One region of the Litorilituus sediminis genome, then DNA from elsewhere that is predicted to be linked to it. Evidence: predicted binding sites of a transcription regulator. Region 1 holds the regulator's gene; each other region holds the start of a gene.
The links. Region 1 encodes MetJ, which represses methionine synthesis genes. Its sites were predicted from a motif close to TAGACGTCTAGACGTCTA; they were not measured.
Positions count from the first base shown of each region.

Region 1 (7,800 bases):
TCAACACAAATAGGTGCAAACTCAGCTCGTACCTTGTTAGCCGCTTCGCCAATAAAACTTTCTGAATGGGCAAGCAATAAATCATTTAAATAAGTAACCGATAGCTCTTGTTTGGCTATCTGACCAAATTTACCTATTTCAGTACCTGCAACCTGAGCATCAAAGCTACTGGCAACATGCAAATGGGTGTGATGCTCAGTTAACGGGTTAATTAATGGTAATAAGGTTTTAGCATGCAGTACTGGGTTACCTAAACGGCCAAGCTCTTTGGCTACACCATTAGGTAAACGGTGCAATTTACGCGCACTTGGTACAATACGAGGGTCGGCACTATAAATACCGTCAACATCGGTCCAAAGAGTGACATTTCTCGCATCCACTAATGAGGCGACAATGGTTGCTGAATAATCACTACCATTGCGCCCTAAGGTACAGGTATGACCGCGCTCATCTTTACTGATATAGCCAGTGATCACGGCAAGTTTGCCAAATTGCCTATGCTGTCTTAATTGCGCAGCACTAGTTGCAGTATCAACTAAACAATCTACCTCATTATCGATAACAAGAAAGTCTCGCGCATCAATACTATTACTAGGACATAATTTTTCATTTAACAAAGCAGATAATAAGCGTGCAGACCACAACTCACCAAAGGCTAAAATATTATTGTGATGCGCTGATAAATCACCAGTTAACCACGCTTTAAGCTGTTCAATATCTGCCGCTAAAGAGTGAATTAACTGCTTAGCATTATTGGCATTTAATAGCTCTGTGATTAAAGCTTGCTGCTGCTTGCTTAACGCCGCTACGGCAGCCTCTAACGGTCTTGGGTCTTGCTCTTCTAAACTTGCTTGTAATTGCTCTTGCGCTAGCTGATATAAAGAAAATAAATGATCTGTGGTATCACCATTGGCCGAAACCACAATAATATCATTGATTTGGCAGTGGCTTTTAATTATTTCAAGCACACGATTTATGCATTGACTTGATGCTAGTGAACTACCACCAAATTTATGTACTTGAATTGCATGCTTGGCCAAATGATTTTCTGTTACCGCGTCAAAACTTGTTGCGTTAGACTGTTCAACATTTAATTGCGTCTGTGTCATTAATTTTCCTACCTACTACAACTGGCTTTGGCTCAAACCATGATTAAGATCTGCAATGATATCATTAACATCTTCAATGCCGACAGAAATTCTCACTAATGACTGCGTGATACCCGCTTCAAGCTGCGCTTCGATTTCCATACCAGCATGAGTCATGGTTGATGGATGACTTATCAAGCTTTCAACACCACCGAGTGATTGCGCTAATGTAAATAACTTTACATTGGCAAATAACTTTTTAACCGCTTCAACGCCACCTTTTACTTCAAAGCTCATCATAGCGCCAAAACCTTGCTGTTGCTTTTTGGCAATATCATGACCTGGGTGATCTGCAAAGCCTGGAAAGTAAACCGCGTCAATTGCACTGTGCTGTTTTAAGAATTTAGCAACTTCATTAGCATTTTCTTGATGCTGTTTCATTCTTACCGGTAAGGTTTTTAAGCCACGTAACGCTAAGAAACTATCAAAAGCACTACCAGTAATACCAATACAATTTGCCCACCAGGCTAGCTCTTCACCTAGTGCCTGTTCTTTTGTGACTAAAACACCGCCAACAACATCACTATGACCATTGATATACTTAGTGGTGGAGTGAAAAACAATATCAGCACCGAGTGCTAATGGCTGCTGCAATGCTGGTGATAAAAACGTATTATCGACCGCAACAAGTGCGCCTACTTGATGACAAGCTTTAGTTAGCTTTTCAATATCAACTAAGCGTAATAACGGGTTACTTGGGCTTTCTAACAGCACTAATTTTGGTTTTTGCGCTAAAGCTTGGGCAAATGCTGCTTCATCATTTTGATCAACAACAACAAGCTTAAATTGGCCGCGACGAGCTAGGTGAGTAAATAGCCTAAAACTACCGCCATAACAGTCATGAGGAATAACAATAGTATCTTCTGTTGATAATAACTGGCAAATAAGGTGAACGGCCGACATGCCTGTGCTAGTGACAATACCAACACTACCCTGCTCAAGCTCTGCAATGGCTTGAGCAAAGGTTGCTCGAGTTGGGTTGCCTGTTCTAGAGTAATCAAACTCTCGTTTTTCATTGAAACCTTTTAATGAGTATGTGCTAGATAAATGGATAGGAGGTACCACTGCACCGTGATGTTCATCAGTATTAATGCCTGCTTGTACTGCCGAAGTGGTAATATTTTTAATCGACATAGTGTTCTCCATTTATGAGCTAGATTCGCTCATTTACTCAAAAAAACGTATAGATGTTTGGACGTCTATAACTCTAAACACTTTAACTGTAAGCGTCAAGATATTTTAGACTTCTAAACTTCTACTTGACTCACTTTTCCGACAAGGTAAAATCTAGCCCCAGAAAATATATATTATTACAATAGCTACTATAGAGGAATCTCCATGGCTCAGTGGAATGGCGAGTATATTAATCCCTATGCCGAGCACGGTAAAAAAAGCGAACAAGTTAAAAAAATTACCGTATCAATTCCTTTGCGAGTACTTAAAGTATTAACCGACGAAAGAACCCGTCGCCAAGTAAATAATTTAAGACACGCAACCAACAGTGAACTACTTTGCGAAGCATTTTTACATGCTTTTACTGGTCAACCGTTACCAGATGATGAAGATTTAGCCAAAGATAATAACGAAAAGTTGCCGGCGAGCGTACGTCGATTACTAGAAGCACAAGGTATTACTGACTTTAGTGCTTATGAAGAGAAAGACGAAGAATAATAAGCTGCTATCACTGAATTAGCAAAAAAAGCCATAATGACTGAATCATTATGGCTTTTTTGTTAGCTTGGCACGGATTTATTTCACATCGAATGCAAAGCTGATAAACTTTTTCTATACCTATAATTAGCTAACAACATTCAACCTAAGGACAAACTGATGCGACTTTTAGCACAAGCGTTGTTAATTTCTTCTATATTAATCACTTTAACAGGCTGTCAATCAGCCTATTACTCCGCCATGGAATCTGTTGGCCAACATAAGCGCGATATCATGTTAGATCGCGTTGAAAACGCTCAAGATGCGCAAAAGGACGCTCAAGAACAATTTACGTCTGCCTTAGAGCAACTTTCACAGTTAATAGCCTATGACGGTGGCGATCTTGCAGAGCAATACCAAGCAACTAAAGATCAGTATGATGCCAGTAAAGAAGCGTCAGAAGAAGTTGCTAGTAGAATAGCTGCTATTGAAGATGTCGCGGAAGCACTTTTTGATGAATGGCAAGATGAAGTGGAACAATACAGCAGCGCTAAACTCAGAAGACAAAGCGAGGCCAAGTTAAAATCTACACAACGTCAATATAAAACCTTAATCAAATCAATGCATAGAGCACACGATAAAATGGCGCCTGTGTTAGCGGCATTAAAAGATAACACCTTGTACTTAAAACATAATCTAAATGCTCGTGCTATTGGCGCTTTAGAAGGTGAATATGGCGCAATTAAAAAAGATGTTGAACTGTTAATTAAAGAAATGAATTCAGCTATTAAGCAATCTCAACAATTTTTAGATTTACTGCAAGAACCATAAACCTCAATTGTAATGAGCCAAATGCAACAGCCAGCAGAGCAACTGCTGGCTAACTCACCTATACAAGCCTGCCATTTTCACGGTCATAAAGTATTTATTAAACGAGATGATTTACTTCATGCCCAATTTAGTGGCAATAAGGCACGTAAATTCGCCTATTTTTTAGCACATGACTTTCCTAACGTAAAAACACTGGTGGGTTATGGCTCAGTTCAAGCTAATTCATTATACTCGCTAGCAGCGCTTGCTAAGCTAAAAGGCTGGCAACTTAACTTCTATAGCAAACCCATTCCACACTGGCTAAAAGCACAACCTACAGGTAATTATTCCGCTGCTCTTAAGCTAGGCGCGAAAATTATTGAAGTAAAAGAGCTAACCAGCAACCTTGAAGCTTATGTACAAAGTCTTGATTTTGACCGTAATCACCTAAGCGTTCCCGAAGGTGGTCGATGCCAAGAGGCGGCTTTTGGTGTAAAACAGTTAGCCAATGAGTTAATTCAGCAATGCCAGGAACTTGAGCTTAATAACCCTGTCTTTATGTTACCTGCAGGCACAGGTACCACCGCATTGTATCTGCAAAAGTATTTACCCTTTCAAGTGATGACCTGTGCTTGTGTGGGCACGCCTGACTACTTAAAACAGCAATTTAACGAGTTAGACACTAACAGCACTCATTGGCCGACAATACTGCCAAGCCGGAAAAAATATCACTTTGGTAAGCTGTATGCGGAGTTTTATCAAATTTGGCAGCAACTAAAAGCACAAACGGGTATTGAATTTGAACTACTCTATGATCCGCTAGGCTGGCTATGCTTACTGGACTTTTTAAAAGCGCGTAAAAGCAATCAAGATATTATTTACATTCATCAAGGTGGTTTAGTCGGTAATCAAAGCATGCTACCTAGATACCAGCTCAAATATCCACAAGAATCGGCTAAATAAAAACTCAGCTTAAATAGCAAAAAGGCCTACACATCACTGTGTAGGCCTTTCAAATTATGCTCAAAGCTTAAATGCTTATTTATGATAAGGCTTACTTAAGCGGTGTACTGACTCAATAAAGTGACCAGCATGCTCAGGATTAACATCAGGGTGAATACCATGACCTAAGTTAAATACATGACCTGTACCACCTTCACCAAAACCAGCTAAGATTTTCGACACTTCTTGCTCTATACGCGGTAATGGTGCGTAAAGCATAGATGGGTCCATATTACCTTGTAAGGCAACTTTATCACCAACACGTGCTTTGGCCTTTTCAATATCGATTGTCCAATCAAGACCTACCGCATCACAACCAGTCGCAGCAATATCTTCTAACCACATACCACCATTTTTAGTAAATAAGGTTACTGGTACTTGGCGACCTTCATTATGACGAGTTAAACCATCAACGATTTTCGCCATATATTGCAATGAAAACTCTTTGTAATCGCGTGGTGATAACACACCACCCCAAGTATCAAATACCATCACAGATTGCGCGCCAGCGGCAATTTGCGCATTTAAGTAACTGATAACAGAGTCAGCTAGCTTATCTAAAAGTAAGTGTAATGTTTGTGGCTCAGCAAACATCATCTTCTTAATCTTAGTAAAACCTTTAGAGCTACCACCTTCAACCATATAAGTTGCTAATGTCCATGGGCTACCAGAAAAACCAATTAGCGGTACTTGACCATTCAGTTCTTTGCGGATAGTACGAACAGCATTCATAACATAACCCAACTCATCTTCTGGATCAGGTACAGCAATTTTATCTACATCAGCTTTACAAGTAATAGGACGTTCAAACTTAGGTCCTTCACCGGTTTCAAAATATAAACCTAAACCCATAGCATCAGGAATAGTTAAAATATCGCTGAACAAGATTGCCGCATCTAATGGAAAACGTCGTAATGGCTGAATTGTTACTTCACAAGCAAGCTCAGCGTTTTTACAAACCGACATAAAATCGCCAGCGTCTTTTCTTACTTCACGATATTCTGGCAGATAACGGCCAGCTTGGCGCATCATCCATACTGGTGTGTAATCTACAGGTTGCTTTAATAGCGCACGTAAATAGTTATCATTCTTTAATTCTGTCACCAATATATCCTCTTAACTTGGTATGGTTGAGCTTTCTTAGCTATATTCCACTTCACTCTAGCTATAACAGCTAATTATTTATGGCGCACAGTTTACCACCGCCATTGATTTTGATCTATGCGCCAAATCAACTGACCACAAATCTCTCCAATAAAAATAATTTTTTTCTTTAAAAATACGGTTGTTTTTTGGCAAGTGTTTTTGAATCAAGAACTTATCAACCAGTATGGCAAATACCGCCTAAATACGAAAAAAGTCGTGGAGTTTATGCTCTATTAAAGTTGTTGCAGCGAAAAAAATGGTTTGTTATAAAATGCCTGCGCTACAGAAAATAATAACAATAATAAGAAAATAAATAACTAATAAGAAGCTTGTTTAACAAGACCATAATGCGAGCAGTTCAGGCCTTCCTCGAAAGAGGAAGGCTTTTTTATTCCCCGTAAAGCATCATTTTTCACCCGTAGAATAAAACCAATAAATTGGCTTATTTAGGCGGAAATACCAGCAGAACTTTACCTAAAATTTGCGATTTACCGACAGGACCCAGCTTTTCAATTGGCATACTACTTTTGTGCAGACCTTTAAGCCAAAATAAACCATTTCTGTCTATCTTAGCTAGCGATTTAACAATAAAGCCATGCTTAGGATGAAACACCTTTAATATGCTACCTTCTTTAAGCTGTCTTAACCTTAACCAAGGCACGATAAAAATGTAGCTATTTTCAGGAATGTCAGGTGACATACTCATACCGCGAACTTTACAAAAGTGAAAGCCTAACATAATCAGTCTCCTAATTTAGGGTATACCACATTCTGGGCTGGTGGATATGGGCAAACAGCAGTAAATGTCGCTACTTGTTTTGTTTGCCAAAAGATTTCTGCAAAGCGATTAACCTTATCTAACAATAATAAGGCTTGCTCTTTACTGATGTGCTGCTTTGCTTTTGATGCTGTTAGCATAATATCGTGAGTTAATTCATGTAACTCAGGAAATGCGCTTAGTTGTGGCGCTTTAATATAATCGCCCCAAATAATGCCGATCTCCTGTTTTACTTCCATAGCATGCTGTTCTTTTTGATTGACTAAGCGAATAAACTCAGCTTGCTGTGCTAGCGTTAGACTTTCTTTCGCTTGCAACTCTGCAATCAAATCAACCATACGAATCAGCGTTAGGGCGGCAATTTGTGCAGTAATTGGGTCATATATTTTACAAGGGATATCACAGTGAGCAGAAACCACAGGAAAATTTAGTTTTTCATCTAACTTCTCAATAATTTGATAAATCATAATATATCCTCCTGCTTTAGTTATCTCGTTTAGAGCTTGTTAACTCTTTAAATGCCAAAACACCAGCGGCAATAATAATAGGAGCCAACCATAACAAATGAATCAAGCCAGCATCAGCAGCGCTATGATCATGGCCCGAGTGTGCTGCTACAGGTAGTGAAACCACAGCCACTAGCGTCAATAAAAATGTCACAAGTAATGATAATTTGTTCATGGTAAAGATCCTTTAATTAATGTAATACAGGTTGCTGAGCACTGACTTCAGCTTCCATCTGCTGCAATGATTTAAGACAGCCAGCACACGCTTTATGCTTTTTACTAAAAGCTAACATGGGGCTTAAAGTGATTTTAATTGCCGTTAATGCCATCAATTGCAAATCTTGGCTAATATCATTGCAGCGCGATAATTCCATCATTCTTTGGTGAGGTATTTGCAAATACTTAAAAGCCAACTGCGCCTTGCCTTGTACTTCATACAACACAGCCAAATTATGAAATGAGCCAATCCAAGCCAGCAATAAAGTGCTATTTTCCATATCCGCCAACCAAAACTGCTCTAAGCATTCAAGTGCTTGCTGATAGCACTCCTCTGCTTCATACCAATTTTCATAATTGAAGTGGAAATTGCCTTTTTGTAGCAGTAATTGCCAAACTTCCATAACACACCAACACAAATGAGAATGATTCTCATTATATACTCATAATCTATTTTGTAAACTCTTTTACTAAGAGAAAGTACGTAAAAATTTAAAATAAGATCATTCTCAAGTAAGATGGTGAACAAAGTCAGAAATAAGCC
Region 1 is NZ_CP034759.1:2,070,870-2,078,669, forward strand. Features, by position in the region: gene metL (bifunctional aspartate kinase/homoserine dehydrogenase II) at 1-1,109, opposite strand, end outside; gene metB (cystathionine gamma-synthase) at 1,125-2,282, opposite strand; gene metJ (met regulon transcriptional regulator MetJ) at 2,487-2,819, shown strand; gene EMK97_RS09235 (DUF2959 domain-containing protein) at 2,976-3,629, shown strand; gene EMK97_RS09240 (1-aminocyclopropane-1-carboxylate deaminase/D-cysteine desulfhydrase) at 3,651-4,571, shown strand; gene hemE (uroporphyrinogen decarboxylase) at 4,647-5,714, opposite strand; gene sodX (nickel-type superoxide dismutase maturation protease) at 6,199-6,495, opposite strand; gene sodN (superoxide dismutase, Ni) at 6,498-7,001, opposite strand; gene EMK97_RS09260 (hypothetical protein) at 7,018-7,215, opposite strand; gene EMK97_RS09265 (hypothetical protein) at 7,232-7,660, opposite strand.

Region 2 (7,800 bases), 720 kb from region 1:
TATTGGCCTTTATTGGTAACCATTTATTTAGGCTGGAGCTTGTGGACCATGAATTGGGCCGTTACTTGGATAGTTTGGCCGGTAGGGGCCGTGCTGTTTGGAGCCTTGGTCGGTTTAATGGAGCTGTTTAGTAAAGAAGAGCTGTAATAGTATTTTTGCCGGCGCAATCTCAAACAAGGTAAACAGTAACAAGGCATTGCATGACTCCTTGTTACTGTTTTAGTGACTTACATTGATGATAATAACTTAGGATTAGTCACTAAGTTACGTACACCATGTGCATGATCTTCGTTAAAGGTATTACCCTGGCACCACTTACCGACAGTTTCGATATTCACTTTGGCAATTTTTGGACGAACACTCCAAGAGACTTGTAGTGGTGAACCTTTCTCGTTATAGCTTGGGCCAGTAGTAGAGCCAGCATACTGAATTGCTGTACCGGTATTATTAGGGATATTCACCGCTTGGTGCTTGCCATTAACGACAGCGTGCTTGGTTAATTCACTAAAATCGAGAGCATGCTTGTCGTTTACTAGTACATAAACTTGAGTTTCAACACGCAATTGCGGGTTCATAATAGCGTCACTTAAACAGGCGCCTAATGTTGGTCCCGGATTAACTTGTGCGCTGGTATGCACGTAATGCAGCTCAATGGTATCACCTGGGTGCAGGCCGCCATGTTTGCTAGGACAAATCTCTTGGTTAACTTTTTTCGTTTCAGCTGCGGTTAGCTTTCCTGAGTAAACAAAGCCGGTTTGAAAGCCAGCACCGTCACCATTGCCCGCGTATTTATTAAATTCACCGCCTTGATGTTCGGCATTTTTGTGGAAGTGAATATTACATAGGTTCATATCTTGATACTTAGGTGCTTGGTTGAAGATACGAGCATTGCTACCTTTTAAGGTATCGATATTGCGCGGAGACTGCGGGCCAAAGCCTTTGCCATCGGTGTTCTTTTCCAGCATAGCACGCTGTTTAGCTATGTATTCATCAGAGACTGTGCTGTGATCACTAGCTGCGTTCGCCGCTAGCGGTACTAATGTTGCTGCAACAATTGCAGGAAAGGTATTTTTATTCATATTTTTGCCTTAAGTTTATTAAATATTCTGTTCATCTCGGATTATTGCGCTTACTTTATAGTGGCTTAGCGAAAGAGCTAAAATTGATACCGTTTGTCTTTTTTAATCATGTCCCTTGGTATAGTTGCTCTTGTTTAATAAAGTCTGTTTTGTGCATTAATTAGGTAAAGTAAGTTGTGATTTTTCGCCCTTAGATTATGGTCGCAGTATGCTACACTAAGCAGCAATTCAGCTAGGTATTTACCAAGATATTCTGTTAAAAATTGTAATCGATAAAATGCATATAATGTATGCAGTATCAAAGGCTTAACTTAAGTAGTGAACAAGTGAATGAGCAAGAATAAAAATAAGTTATTACGCTACCAAGCAACCTCGGTTGCCGATGTGTTCGCGAAAGAAACACAACTGCTAAAACAGGTACAAACGGGAGAGTTAAATCAATGTTTAATGCTGTGGCAGGCAGATAAGCCGACCTTGGTATTACCTGCTGGTAATAAGTGGCCTGAATCGCCAGAGTTAGCGCAAACATTGGCTGAATCTGGTTGGCAAATACTATCACGCAAAACTGGTGGTGCCCCTGTGCCGCAATGTCCGGGGGTGATTAACTTATCTCATATGTATACTTGGCCGAGTGAGCAAGCTTATTCAATTACTCAAGCCTATGAAAACTTATGTACGGTACTGACGGCATTTTTTGCTGACTTAGGTATTGCTTGTCAGGCGCATGCAACTGAACATTCGTATTGTGATGGTGACTATAACCTTAATATCAACGGTAAAAAAATTGTTGGTACCGCCCAGCGAGTTGTATTGAAAAAAGGCGGCGGTAAGGTGGTTTTAGCACAAGCGTTTATATTAATTGATGTGCTGCTTGATGAGCTTATTAGGCCTGTGAATTTGTGCTATCAACAATGTCAGAAACAAGAGCGTGTTAAAGCAGAGGTACACACTAGTTTATATCAGCATATCAATGACAAATTATCGGTAGAGGCATTATATAACCAGCTAAGCCGTGCATTTATTAATAGTGAGTTATATCGATGAATAACAGCGTGTCAGTTGATGAAAGCTTATGCCCATTATGTCAGCAGAAAAATAATTGTCAGGTAGCAAGCGCCTCATCTTGCTGGTGCATGCAGGCTGAAATGCCAGAAGAACTAAAAGATAAAGTGCCAGAGCCCCTTAAAGGTAAAGCCTGTATTTGCCAGCAGTGTCAGCGCGCTTTTCTGCAGGCTAATGACTGCAGTTAAATCCCGCCATCGTTAATCATTAGCTCCTTTTTATGCCTGGTAGCTTTTAACTAAGCGAACTCTAAGCTAATAGAGTTTTGACCATGGTCTATAGTAGTAAAACTAATAAATTATTTATTTTCGTTATCTTGCCTTTATTGCTCTTCTTGGTAACTGGTTGAATTATGAATAAAATATTGGCTGTTACTCATGGGTATAAAGTATATTTAATTTTGACTGAGCTTATTGTCACTTCTGATGGTTGACAAATAATACAGGATGTATAAACATATAGACGTCTAAACATCTAGGTGTCGTAATCTAGCTAAAACATGGGAAGAACATTTTGACTGCACAATCAGAGTTACAAGTTAGATATAACGATATTTATCGAGGGGTTTACTTTATTGGTACTACACCACCCAAAAGTGATACGCCATTAGATCAAGTGGATGAAATTGCTGATAAGTTACTTGATCGTGTTAGCGATATCGACTTTGATGGCTTGATTGTTTATGACATTCAAGATGAAAACTCTCGCATTAACAAACCTAGACCTTTTCCGTTTAAATCGACGCTTGATTCTAGGGTTTATTCTTCGTTATTAAATAAAAAGTCGACTAGGCCTGTGATCACCTATAAAAGTGTCGTGCAGTCTAATAGTGATGATTTTAACCAGTGGGCAAATGAGGCATGGCAAGAATACGGCGTAAAAGATGTCGTGCTTGTTGGCAGCCCTTCAGTTAACAATGAAATATCTTTACCTCTAGCAGATGCCTACAAAACCCTGGTAGATAACCCACATGAGTTCTTTATTGGTGGGGTAACCATAGCAGAGCGTCACGCCAGTAAAAGAAATGAGCACGAGCGTTTAATCGCGAAACATAAACAAGGTTGTAGTTTTTTTATTTCACAAGCGATTTATAACCCGCAAGCAACCATTGATTTATTGACCCGTTATGCCATTGAGTGTCAACGTCAAGGCTTGAAACCACAACGGTTAATTTTAACTTTTTCTCCGTGTGGTAGTGAGAAAACATTAGAGTTTATTGAGTGGTTAGGTGTGAATGTGCCAGAAGCCACTAGCTTACGTATTCTAAATGCTAAAAATCCGCTGCATGAATCGATTCAGTTTTGCGTTAATAGTTTGCAGCAAATACTTGATGCGGTAATGCCGTACGATTTACCGCTAGGCTTGAATATTGAAAGCTTAACTAACCGTAAAGCGGAAATTGATGGCTCAATTCTTTTGTATAAATTATTGCGCTCTAAAATGGATAATTACTTAGCGAAGAAAGAGTTGGCGGTTTTAGGTCGCAGCTAGACTAAAAACTACAGCGCTAATGCGCTGTAGTTTATTGGCTGTACCTGTTCTTCTATTTGAATAGTACTTTTGTGGCTGTATTAACCTTTAAAAGCCTGCTCAACTTGTGAGAAATGCTCAATAACTTCAACAATTTCACCTTTAGCATCTTCACGTTGCTCTGGCGTTGTAATACCAATTGCTGCGATAGCTTGAACGGTTGCAGGGTGTACTAATAAGTCTTTGGCATGATAGCAATTCGCATCGTTGAGTTTAGGTAGTTTACCATCGGCATGATAATCAGTTTCTATCTCTGCTAATGGTAGTGACGGAATAATTGTTGCTGCTGAACTTACCGCTGTCAGATACTCCTGACATTGCGGAAGTTTCTCTTTAAATGCACTGATAATGGTTTGGGATTGCTTAACCAAATTAGCAGATTGAATAATAATGTCTTTATCAGATGCCTTATCTTCAATTAATGAGACTAAATTTATTGCGTCCTTTTTATATTGGTTAAAGGTGTGCAGTGCCTTCGTTGATGTCTCGGTTGTATTCGTGCTGCTATCTGTTTGGTTACAGGCAGTTAAAACCAGTAAGCTAGCTAGGCAAAGAAGTGTTTTCATCATGTTCAGTTTCCCCATATCAAAAAAGCTATAATACCTGAATTAAACAAAATAAACGATAATGATTTTCATTACTGTTGATATTTAAAGGAAAGGGCAAGCCTTTTGCAAGCCTAATTAAGCCGAGCTCATATATGGTCTCCTCCCGTATTGCAAGGTCTATTAGGTGATAACAGGGACAGGTTTGCTGTCATATATTCGGTCTGTTTATGAGCACTTAATTTATTTGCCCTGACCTAGATGTAAATCGCGCATATTGTCCTTATCAGGTTGTCGGTATTTTACTACCCCTGAGCTCGACAGGTTTTCAATATGCCGGTTTGACCTGTTTAATCATCTACCCATTTACCTTCGCAATTCGCTGAAGAGTATTTCTATAAAGCTTGGTAACTTTCCCCTGAAACGGTTATAGCCCAAGCTATTCTTGCCATTTTATTGGCATAGGCAACACAAGCCTTGTTATGTCCTCGTGTTGCTACGATTCGATTTATCCACTGACTAAGCTTATCTGTTTTATTTTTCGCTCTTGAGACGACTGCTTTAGCACCTTGTACTAGAAGATATCTCAGATAGCGATTTCCCCGCTTGCTTATGCCAAGTAATATGTCTTTACCGCCAGTACTATGCTGACGTGGCACCAAACCAAGTGACGCCGAGACATCTCGTCCTCTTTTATAGTGTCTACCATTACCAACCTCATTGTAGTAGCCGCTAGCGACTATTGGACCAACTCCTGGGATAGTCTGTAGACGCTGACAAGCGTCATTACTTGCTACCTGTTTCTTAATATGCTCGTCATATTGTTTAATAGTTTTATCCAAGTGCACTAGCTGACTATATAACTGAGCTAATACTTGCCTAAATGTACTACTTAAGCTTGATGTCTCATCTAATAAATCAACAACGTCCTTGCGTAAATTTTTGATGCCTTGTTTAATGCTAACTCCATATTCAAGCAGTAACCCACGAATTTGATTAGATAAGGCTGTTCTTTGCCCTATCGCTAATTCCCTGACCTTATGAATAAGCTGATTATCCTGCTCTTCAATGGTTTTTATTGGCACTGCTTTAATATGTGCCTGCTGTGAAGCTACAACAATCGCATATGCGTCGTTGTAGTCATTTTTATTTCCTGTTAAAAACGCTTTTACATGTTGAGCAGGAAGTAGCTTTACCTTATGTCCTAATGAGGCAATCTCTCTACCCCAGTAGTTGGAAGTAGAGCATGCCTCCATGGCAACAATACTTTTTGGTAAGTTTGTCACATAATGGAGCAGTTCCCGACGTTTGACGGCTTTCTTACGGACTATTTTATTTTTAGCGTTACAGCACACCACATGAAATACGTTTTTTGCTATATCTATACCAATTGTTGTAATCTGCATCTGGTCTTCTCCCGTTTTGATTGTATGCAATTCAATCATGGCACTTAAATGCCGAATTAGGGAGGAGACCATCACATCAGGTTAATAAGTATGTAGATCAAGCTTTAACTGACTCTGTGTGTTATTTGTGCCGTTGAGCTATTGTATTTTTTATGCACTTCATTATTATCCCCCTCCATCCAAGGCTTGCGAGCTAAATTAGATTTAAAGACAAAATGAGAATGTCGATGAAAGTAGAAATGAATCCTTTTGACCCATTGCTGCCGCAGGCTATGGCAGAAAAAGCAGAAGAGTTAGGTGTAGTTAAAGCGACTAAGAATCCATTACAAGCTTTTTACTTAGCCATTACCGCAGGGGTATTTATTTCTATTGCCTTTGTTTTTTATACCACAGTCACTATTGGCGCAGGCGATATGCCATTTGGTATGGCAAAGTTAGTGGGCGGATTAGCCTTTAGTATCGGCTTAATTCTTGTGGTTATTTGTGGTGGCGAGTTGTTTACCTCATCGGTGCTAACGACGATAGCGCGAGCCAGTAACCGTATTAGCAGTATGCAGTTATTGCGTAACTGGTTGGTGGTTTATCTAGGTAATATGGTTGGCACTATGCTTTTTGTTCTTATTATTTGGTTAGCTAATCAACACCTTATGGCCGACGGTGCTTGGGGGCTAAATGCCTTAAAAATCGCACAACATAAAGTACAGCATGGTTTTATTCAGGCGGTTGCTTTAGGGGTATTGTGTAATTTAATGGTGTGTTTAGCTGTATGGATGACATTCTCATGTCGCAGCGTAACCGATAAAATTATGGTGATGATTTTGCCTATCGCCATGTTCGTTGCTTGTGGCTTTGAGCACAGTATTGCAAATATGTTTATGATACCTATGGGGATTGTCATTCAAAACTTTGCAGGTCCAGAATTTTGGCTAGCAATAGGTTACACGCAAGCAGATTTTGCTGAGCTTACCTTGAGCAATTTCTTTATCAAAAATTTAATTCCTGTCACGCTAGGTAATATAATTGGTGGTGCCGTATTGGTAGGTATGACCTATTGGGCGCTGCATAGAAAAAACATTGGTTAAATCTTCATTCCATAAAGTATCCATCTTACTAAGCCCTGCATAAGGGCTTTAATTTTATATGCCTTGTGGTGGTATTTGCTTTATTTGTTCAAAAACTGCGCTGTTTTACTGGTGATGCTAGTAATTTCAGCAATAGTCGATAATATTCATCGATATTCAACTAGTTATTATTCTAGGAATAACCAAGAATACATGAGGTCATGTTGACCTTTGTAGGTACTTTCAGCTGAATTACTGAACAAAGGTTAACATGCCCTAGTACTAGCAAGCGTAATCGTTGAACTTAACTACAAAGCAGCCGGCGCTTTGTATAGAAAATAATATAAAGGAAGAAAGATGACTTTAGGTGAGAAATTTAAACAACTTAGAATGGAAAAAGGACTAAGCCAGCCTGAATTAGCTGAAATTGCCGGAATAGAACAATCGTATTTATCAAAGTTAGAAAATGATAAATCACTGCCGTCAAATGAGGTCTTTAGAAAAATGCTTAGCGCATTTTCGGTATCGGTTGAGCAAGTACTGCACGGTTTAGAGCAAAGTTATATCAAAGCTAATTTGATGATGATTGCTGATATTGAGCAATTTGTTAAACAACTGCAGGCTAATAAGTTAGCTAAGCAGCGTAATTTACTTTATAGCGCCAGCGCCTTTATTGTTATGGCGGTTACCTTGTTTTATATCGGTTTTAGTAAGCAGGTATTTAGTGAGAAGATGTATGAATATAAATCTTATGGGGTAGTACTTGCGGGTGAGCCGAATGACGTATTTAGCCGTTGGAGGAACTTGATTGATAGCAAGGATAGAAATGTTAGAGATGAGTTAAGGCGAAAAAAGTCGATAGAAATGAATGCGCGTAGCGATGAGCATGCGCTGATAATTAAAGAAAACCTTGGGCAACTTTTTGTTAAGGAAGTTGATGGCGGTAAACGCTTATACAGAAAAGAGCATTCGCTACAAAAACCAAGAGCAATTAATGCTTGGTTGCAGGTGGTTGGTGTGTTTTTGTTTGTTAGTGGCTTAATGCTGTTTGTCGTGGAAAGGCGCTTATATAAGTAAGCTCAGCTTAAGTGGTTAAAGTGAGCAGCTGAGTGTTAGG
Region 2 is NZ_CP034759.1:2,788,656-2,796,455, forward strand. Features, by position in the region: gene EMK97_RS12395 (helix-turn-helix domain-containing protein) at 1-147, shown strand, start outside; gene EMK97_RS12400 (delta-class carbonic anhydrase) at 228-1,079, opposite strand; gene EMK97_RS12405 (lipoate--protein ligase family protein) at 1,410-2,123, shown strand; gene EMK97_RS12410 (cysteine-rich CWC family protein) at 2,120-2,329, shown strand; gene EMK97_RS12415 (methylenetetrahydrofolate reductase) at 2,655-3,632, shown strand; gene EMK97_RS12420 (hypothetical protein) at 3,713-4,240, opposite strand; gene EMK97_RS12425 (IS110 family RNA-guided transposase) at 4,612-5,622, opposite strand; gene focA (formate transporter FocA) at 5,850-6,704, shown strand; gene EMK97_RS12435 (helix-turn-helix domain-containing protein) at 7,041-7,760, shown strand.
Region 2: a site for MetJ is predicted at 2,601-2,618, ahead of EMK97_RS12415 (methylenetetrahydrofolate reductase). Genes of this name have one in related genera too.

Region 3 (7,800 bases), 240 kb from region 1:
TATGAAAAATATATCAAAACTGCATACTGGCATTATTTTACTAACTACGCTGCTTTTTGCTGGTTGTAGCAGCACCTATCAAGGTAATGCGCCACAGGAAACAGCTGAAGGTTTAGATTTAAAACACGAAAGTCGCTCAACCTTAGCCTATCAAAAGCCCGGTGTTAACTTTGCTGAATACGACAAGGTACAAATTGCACCAAGTACTGTTGCTTTTAAGAAAAACTGGAAACGAGACTACAATCGCGGTGCTGCATCACTCTCCTCAAAGATACGTGATAAAGATATAATCCGTATTAAGGAATCTGTTGCTGGATTATTAGATGAAGTCTTTTTAGAAGAATTCTCTCGCGACAATAACTATCCGATTGTTAAGCAAGCCAGTGAAGGCACCTTACTTATCAGACCCGCTATTATTAATCTGGATGTAAATGCGCCTGATATCTCATCTGCAACCCCCAGGAAAACATTAACCAATGATTCAGGCTCCGCAACCCTATATTTAGAGCTATACGATGCGGTAAGCGGTGAAATTCTTGCCCGAATTATTGATTCACAAGTTGCTGGTGATCGCGGTTATTACCAATGGTCAAATCGCGTAACCAATCGCGCCGATGCCAAACGCATTATTCGCTCATGGGCGCAAACCTTAAGAAGCAAGTTTGATGAAACCCACCAAAGCAACAAAAAATAGCATAAAATAATGCTCTGCTAGTTTGCTCGTCACTAAATACTTTCTGTATAGCAATGAGCAAACTAGTATTTTCTACTCACCCTTTAATTTACTAACAAAAGTCTTACGAAACTTAGCCAGTTTAGGCGAAACCACCGCCTGGCAGTATTGGTTCTCAGGGTTGTTGTTAAAGTACTCTTGGTGATAGTCTTCACCACAATAAAATTCACTTACTGGCGTCACCTTAGTCACAATATCCTGCTCAAAGGCACCCGATTGACTTAGCTCAGCAATAATTTCATTAGCAATAACTTGCTGCTCATCATTCTCAAAGAAAATTTCTGAACGATATTGAGTGCCAATATCATTACCTTGACGATTAAGCTGAGTCGGATCATGTAAGGTAAAAAAGATCTCTAAAATCTCTCGGTAACTAATGATATCGGCATCAAAGGTTAAACGCACCACTTCAGCATGGCCTGTATCGCCAGCGCAAACTTCTTTATATGTTGGTGCAGCACTGTCACCACCCATATAACCCGACACTGCCTGCTCTATACCTTGCAAGCTGTTATATGCCGCCTCTATACACCAAAAACAGCCACCAGCTAAAGTTGCCTGTTGAATATTCGTCTTATTAGATTTTTCTGTCATAGCCTCACCAAATCACGTGAATTTATCTCGAGTAACAATACACCATAGACGTTTAGACGTCTATTTGTTTTTTGCTGATCTTTATCAACTTGATGTGCCTTGCTTAACTTTTTTGCTCATTAATCAGGTAAGATGCTAATTAATTTCATTTAGCCATAAAAGACTTATGCCAAAATTCATCAAAAGAGCAAGCCAAATACAAGCCATTATTGCCTTGCGTAGCATAGCAATTACCATTCAGCTATTGCTGATCTTTTTTGTTAATTTAGTACTGCATTACCAGTTACCTTGGACTCCGCTATTTAGCGTCATAGGTCTCGAAGTATTGTTTACCTTAGGTAGCAGCTTCTATTATAGAAAACACCACCCGAGTGATGATAAGAACAGCCAAACCGCCATTTTAATTCAAATTTGTGCTGATATTATTTTCTTATCACTACTACTATTTTTCAGCGGCGGAGCAACCAACGCCTTTGTATCTTTGTTACTTATCCCAATTGCCATAGCGGCAGTTACCTTAACGCCAATATTATTAGCCATAGTAGCCTCATTGGCTATTTTCTCTTATAGCGCCTTACTTTGGTTTCTGCCAATGAGTGTTATGCATGGCAATATGGAAGGTCACTTTATTGGTATGGGCATTAACTTTCTTTTCTCAACACTGGTTGTTGCTTTAGTGGTAGGCAAAATGGCGCGTAGCATTAACCAGCAAGAACTGGCCATTGCTGCTTATCGAGAAAATTTGCTCAAACAAGAACAGGTTACCGCACTTGGTGTTGCCTCAGCTCAGGTTACTCACCAATTAGCAACCCCTATCGCCACCGTGCAATTGCTTGCCGATGAGCTGGCTGAAGATTTCCCTAATAATCCCGTCATAGATGATATGCAAGAACAACTTACGCGCTGTCGTGAGAGTTTGGCAGACTTTAGAGCCATGGTATTTTCCATTAAAGAGCAAACAATAAAGCCTATTAGCTGCCAACAATTACTCGATGATATAAAAGACAATATCTCTGTTAACTACCCTGATATTGAACTTGAACTTATTGCTAGACACCAAGATAATAACAGCATCAATGCTGATGCCGCTTTATTGCCCGCGATTCTAAATCTTATTAACAATGCCATTAGAGCGAGTAAAGCCAATAACAGCCTGCGTTTAAGTATTGAGAGCCAGATCATCGGTGAAAATTGGCAATTAAGTATCAGAGATTACGGTTTAGGTTTTACTCTGAAAAAATTAGCAGAGCTCGGGGTAAAACCCGTTGCCAGTGAACAAGGATTAGGCATGGCGGTTTTTCTAAGTCATGCGAGTTTAGAAAGGCTAGGTGGTAAGTTAGCATTAACAAACCATCAAGATGGTGGCGCTTTAGTTACCTTAAGTTTACCCGCTAGCCAAGCTTAGTGGCCCAAAAGAACAAACAATAAAACACGGAGTTAGACATGAAATTACTCATAGTTGAAGATGACATTGTCTTTGCCAACACACTAAAAAGACGATTGGAAAAGCACGGCTATGAATGTACCCATGTTGATAACAACAATGACGCCCTGTTAGCGTGTCATCGTATTTTGCCTGACTATATCTTACTTGATATGAAGCTTGCAGAAGAAACCACATTAAATATCATCACGCCTCTGCGCAAACTAAGACCACAAAGTCGTATTATATTACTGACAGGCTTTGCTAGTATTGCTACCGCAGTTGATGCCATAAAGCTAGGGGCAGATGATTACCTTGCTAAACCTATAGACAGTCAAACCCTACTAGCCACCTTGAGCAATACCAAGGCAGCCACGATAGATATCAAAGACGAGCCTGAACAAACACTGTCAGCAGAGCAAGTAGAATGGCAGCATATTCAGCAAGTATTAAAGGCTAATCAAGGGAATATCTCTGCCACCGCCAGACAGCTTTCCATGCATAGGCGCACTTTACAGCGTAAGCTACAAAAGCGCCCACAAACCAGCTAAGCAGAAGCTAAAAGTTATAAGCGACATGCTGATGGAAGCGAATTAAAAGCTCATTTTTACTAGGCGATATACCTAACTCTTTTGCCATTAATTGCATTGCTTGCTCAATTTGATTTAGAAAACGCCCGTAACCATATTCTGTACTATTTTCTTTCGTGGCAACAAAAATAAGCTGGATAGTATCCGTTAATTCATTAGCGTCCCACTTACTGACAATGCCACATGGTGTTTGCTCAGGGTTGTAACCAAGCATTTGCAACTCGCCTACCCTAGAGACAATTTCATGAATGCTATAGCGCACTATAGGCACAAGACCATTAGCAATAAGTGCAGCATTATTTAAATTATACTGTTTAGCTGCAAGGGTAAACACATTGGTTAAGTGCGTATACAAAGGGTTGTAAGGGTCTTGAGAGCTATTGTCTAGCTCTACCAAGTTCAAAATATCATTATTGATGTTTAAATTAATCACCGCATAATTCATCGCGCTATGATTAATAGGCAACTCAACATGTTGACTGGCATAGCGCTTATCAATTTGTCTCAGTTTATGTACTTGCGTTGATGCACACCCCTTTTCCTTGGCAAATAAATCATAGGTCAAATGCTGATGATCCCTTACTCTGACATCATCCATTTTTAAGGACATTTCCTGACAAAACTGCCCTAAAACATTAACAACTTTGCCATGAAAGCCTGCGGCATTTTGGCGAATATCATCACCTGTAGCTAAAAACAATAAGCAAATCTTCTTAGCTCTTTTACTGCCATCAAAGAAAGACTTCTTCAAATGATGCTGTTCAGGATTGTAATAAAATAAAATTTGTTGGTTGGTTTGCCACTGATGCATTTCCTGGCTAAAACGCACCCGGGCCAATTTATCATTAGCAATAAACTGACAGTTACTTAATTCAAACTTTGTCGTTAAAGAAAAAAATGCTGTAGATAAATAATGGTAGACGTCATAATACGGCTGCGGCTTTACAGTGGAATACTTACCAGATAAGGCGTCAAGTAACTCATCGGTTAATGCGAATTCCGCTAATATATATTGGTTATCCCTAACATTGCTAGGCAAATATGCCTTATGTGCCGCACTACGCTTTCTAATAATTGACATAAAAATTCCATTTGAGAATTAAAACAGGTAATTTAATTGCTGACATTCTAGATAAGAAAAATGACGTTTTTGTGACCTACAGATGTCAGTAAAGTGACAAAGAAATAATGGAGAACCTTCTTGTTAGCCGATCAAAAAAAACTCGTAGAAGCAATTAATCAAACTATGCCTTTTGGCAAATACCAAGGAAGGAAATTACTGCAATTACCCGAGCCCTATTTAGTTTGGTTCCATAGTAATGGCTACCCTCAAGGTAAACTCGGTGAACAACTCGCCTTGATGTATGAAATAAAACTTAATGGTTTAGAGGCTATGCTAAAACCGCTGTTACACAGTGACAGCTAAAAACATTAATTAACTTTCATCAAAACGTCATCAAATTGTAACCTTTAAACCAATTTTCTATATAAAAAATAGCCAATATAAAAAATTCATCTATGCATAGCTGCTAACAAGTTGTTTTCTCAGCGGCTATTTTTTCAGCAAAAATTTGACCTACTATTTTATGGAATTTGAGCTGCAGTGAAGCAAAATTTTTGCTTGCAAGCACAGTTCAAATCCTCTTAAATAAATCCGTCAATTTGCGTTGTTTAATTATGGAAAATATGACTCCCACCAGCACGCTAAGTGCTAACTCACAAGCAACAAAAATTGACCACAACGTAGTATTTATATTTAAAATCTGCTTTTCATTTAAAAGCTAAATAATTATTTATCAAACAGTTACGAGGTGTTCTATGAGGTACAAACTATGAAGAGACAAAAAAGGGACAAATTAGGAAGAGCGCATTCAAATGGTTATCAGGCAGGTCTTTGTGGCAAAGCTAAAGAGCATTGTCCATACCAAAATATCGAAGCTAAATCACAATGGTTAGGCGGTTGGCGAGAAGCGGTTGCTGATCGCAATATGGGGCTTTTTAGATAATTTTTTATCTAGCCACTTGGTGAAATACAAGCATGACCTTCTCCAGCATCCTTGTATTTCGCCATTCAATTAAACAAACTATTCTTGCTATATCACGCGAGAAAAACGCTGCTGGTTAACATGCTTTTTCATATAAGCATCAAAGCTCATACAAATAATACGAATTAACAAACGCGCCTTTTGATCTACACGAATACAGTCAGCGTTATTTTCTACTAAACCATCATCAATAAACGTATTTAGTAAGGGGAGATCATCAGCAAAATAGTCATCAAAATTAATATTATATTTTTCACTAATTTGGTTTTTATCTAAGTATAAATTACACATTAATTCGCGAATGACTTCTCCACGAATAACATCATCTTCAGATAAGCTTACCCCAACTACCTGAGCATGCTGTTGCTCAGTAATTGCCTGATAATATTCCTTTAAATCTTTGATATTTTGGCTAAAGCTATTACCAATAGCACTAATAGATGAAACACCTAGCCCTAATAAGTCACAACCACCACGAGTCGTGTAACCTTGGAAGTTTCTATGTAACGAACCATCATTTTGCGCAATGGAAAGTTCATCATTTGGTTTAGCAAAATGATCCATACCAATGAAGTCATAACCATAATCACACAAAGTTTCGATTGCTAATTTCATTAAGGCAAACTTTTCTTGGGTATTAGGTAACCACTCATCACGTAACTTACGTTGTGCAGCAAAACGACTTGGTAAATGCGCGTAGCTAAATAATGAAATGCGATCAACATCCCACTCATGCGCTTTATCTAATGTTTTCTTAAAGTTTTCTAATGTTTGATGAGGTAAACCATAAATCAAATCAATATTAATTGATTGAAAACCAACTTGTTTGGCATGATGAATAAAGTTACCAATAAACTCAGTTGATTGAACACGGTTAATTGCTTGCTGTACTTTTAAATCTAAATCTTGCACTCCTAAGCTTAAGCGATTAAAGCCTAACGAGAATAAGTGCTCAGCAAGATCCATTTCAATTTCACGTGGGTCAATTTCTATACTCATTTCCAAATCATCAGAAAAATTAAATTTCTCTTTTAACAAAGAAACTAAGGTAGTGATTTGCTCATGAGTAAGAAAGCTTGGCGTGCCGCCACCCCAATGCAATTGCTTAACGCTATATTCTGTAAATAGTGGTGCTTGCAGGGCAATCTCTTTTGCCAAGTACTCTAAATAAGTATCTGCTTTTTCTCTATGACGGGTAATAACTTTATTACAGCCACAGTAGTAACATAGCGTATGGCAAAATGGGATATGAACATACAAAGATAAATCTCTGTTCTCAGAATTTTGCACCGCTTGAATAAAATCTTCATGTTTAAAATTATCATGAAATTCCAACGCTGTAGGGTAAGACGTATATCTTGGCCCACTGGTATTGTATTTACTCAGTAATGTATTATCGAAAAATTGACTTACTTGCATGCTATCTACCGTTGATTTAATTTACGATAGAGAGTATACACCATTGCTCAGATGTGGTCTTGATCAAGCTCAACATAGCCACAAAAAATAAAGGGCTATATTAATCGAGATCAATTACTGAGCACACTGAATACACATAACGGCTGCGGGTTGTACTTGTAGTCGTTTTTTGGCAATTTCATCACCGCACTGCTGACATATACCATAATTGCCATTATCAATACGTGCAATTGCGTTAGATAACTGCTGAATTTCAATTTTCGCTTCAGACTCTAAGGCATTGAGAACTTCATCATTTTCGCGTTCACCAGCTTGCTCTGCCCAATCAGCAGCGCGACCATTGGCAAAATCTTGATGAATTGAATCAATCCGTTGTTGAAGTTCAATGATTCGTTGGGTGAATTGTGATTTTAATTGCTCAGACATTGCTATCACCTTTTCGCTATATGGGTAATCATATGAACAGCATTAGCAATGGCCGAGCAGAATTGATTAGCTTTATGAACTAGATAACTGCTGAACCTGCTCATCAGCAAATTGCTTAAGATTCTCGACATCAGTCTCAATGGCAGGACGTAAGCGAGACTCGACTTGCATACGCTGAAAATCTTCTTTCATTCGCTGTTTTTTAGCCAGTTGCTTTCGATCTTCAAGAATCGATAAATGCTTTATTTCGTTATATAACTCAAATATAGCAGGGAATTGCTGATCTAGCTGGCTACTTAGCTTTAATGAGTCAAGCAGCACAGATAAACGCCAACAACCTTCACTAAAATCACACTGCTCTTCTTGCATAGCACGGGTAATAATAATGACACTTTTAAGCGCTTTAACATCATGACTTTTATGCGCTTGTTGCTGAGCAATCTCTGCTTGCTGTTGACGCTTAGTTTGCAAAGACAACTGTTGCAATAGCCTGCCAGCATAAAAAGCTAACGCTAAAATAATAACAACACCAATGCTAGTGGCAATAATCCAAAATAAGCTCATGGTGGT
Region 3 is NZ_CP034759.1:2,313,107-2,320,906, forward strand. Features, by position in the region: gene EMK97_RS10285 (DUF3313 family protein) at 2-694, shown strand; gene msrA (peptide-methionine (S)-S-oxide reductase MsrA) at 767-1,327, opposite strand; gene EMK97_RS10295 (sensor histidine kinase) at 1,494-2,732, shown strand; gene EMK97_RS10300 (response regulator transcription factor) at 2,771-3,301, shown strand; gene EMK97_RS10305 (DUF3083 family protein) at 3,309-4,421, opposite strand; gene EMK97_RS10310 (DUF3820 family protein) at 4,542-4,766, shown strand; gene rmf (ribosome modulation factor) at 5,173-5,346, shown strand; gene hemN (oxygen-independent coproporphyrinogen III oxidase) at 5,434-6,804, opposite strand; gene EMK97_RS10325 (TraR/DksA family transcriptional regulator) at 6,919-7,230, opposite strand; gene EMK97_RS10330 (DUF2489 domain-containing protein) at 7,303-7,794, opposite strand; gene yihI (Der GTPase-activating protein YihI) at 7,800-7,800, opposite strand, start outside.
Region 3: a site for MetJ is predicted at 1,373-1,390, ahead of msrA (peptide-methionine (S)-S-oxide reductase MsrA). Genes of this name have one in related genera too.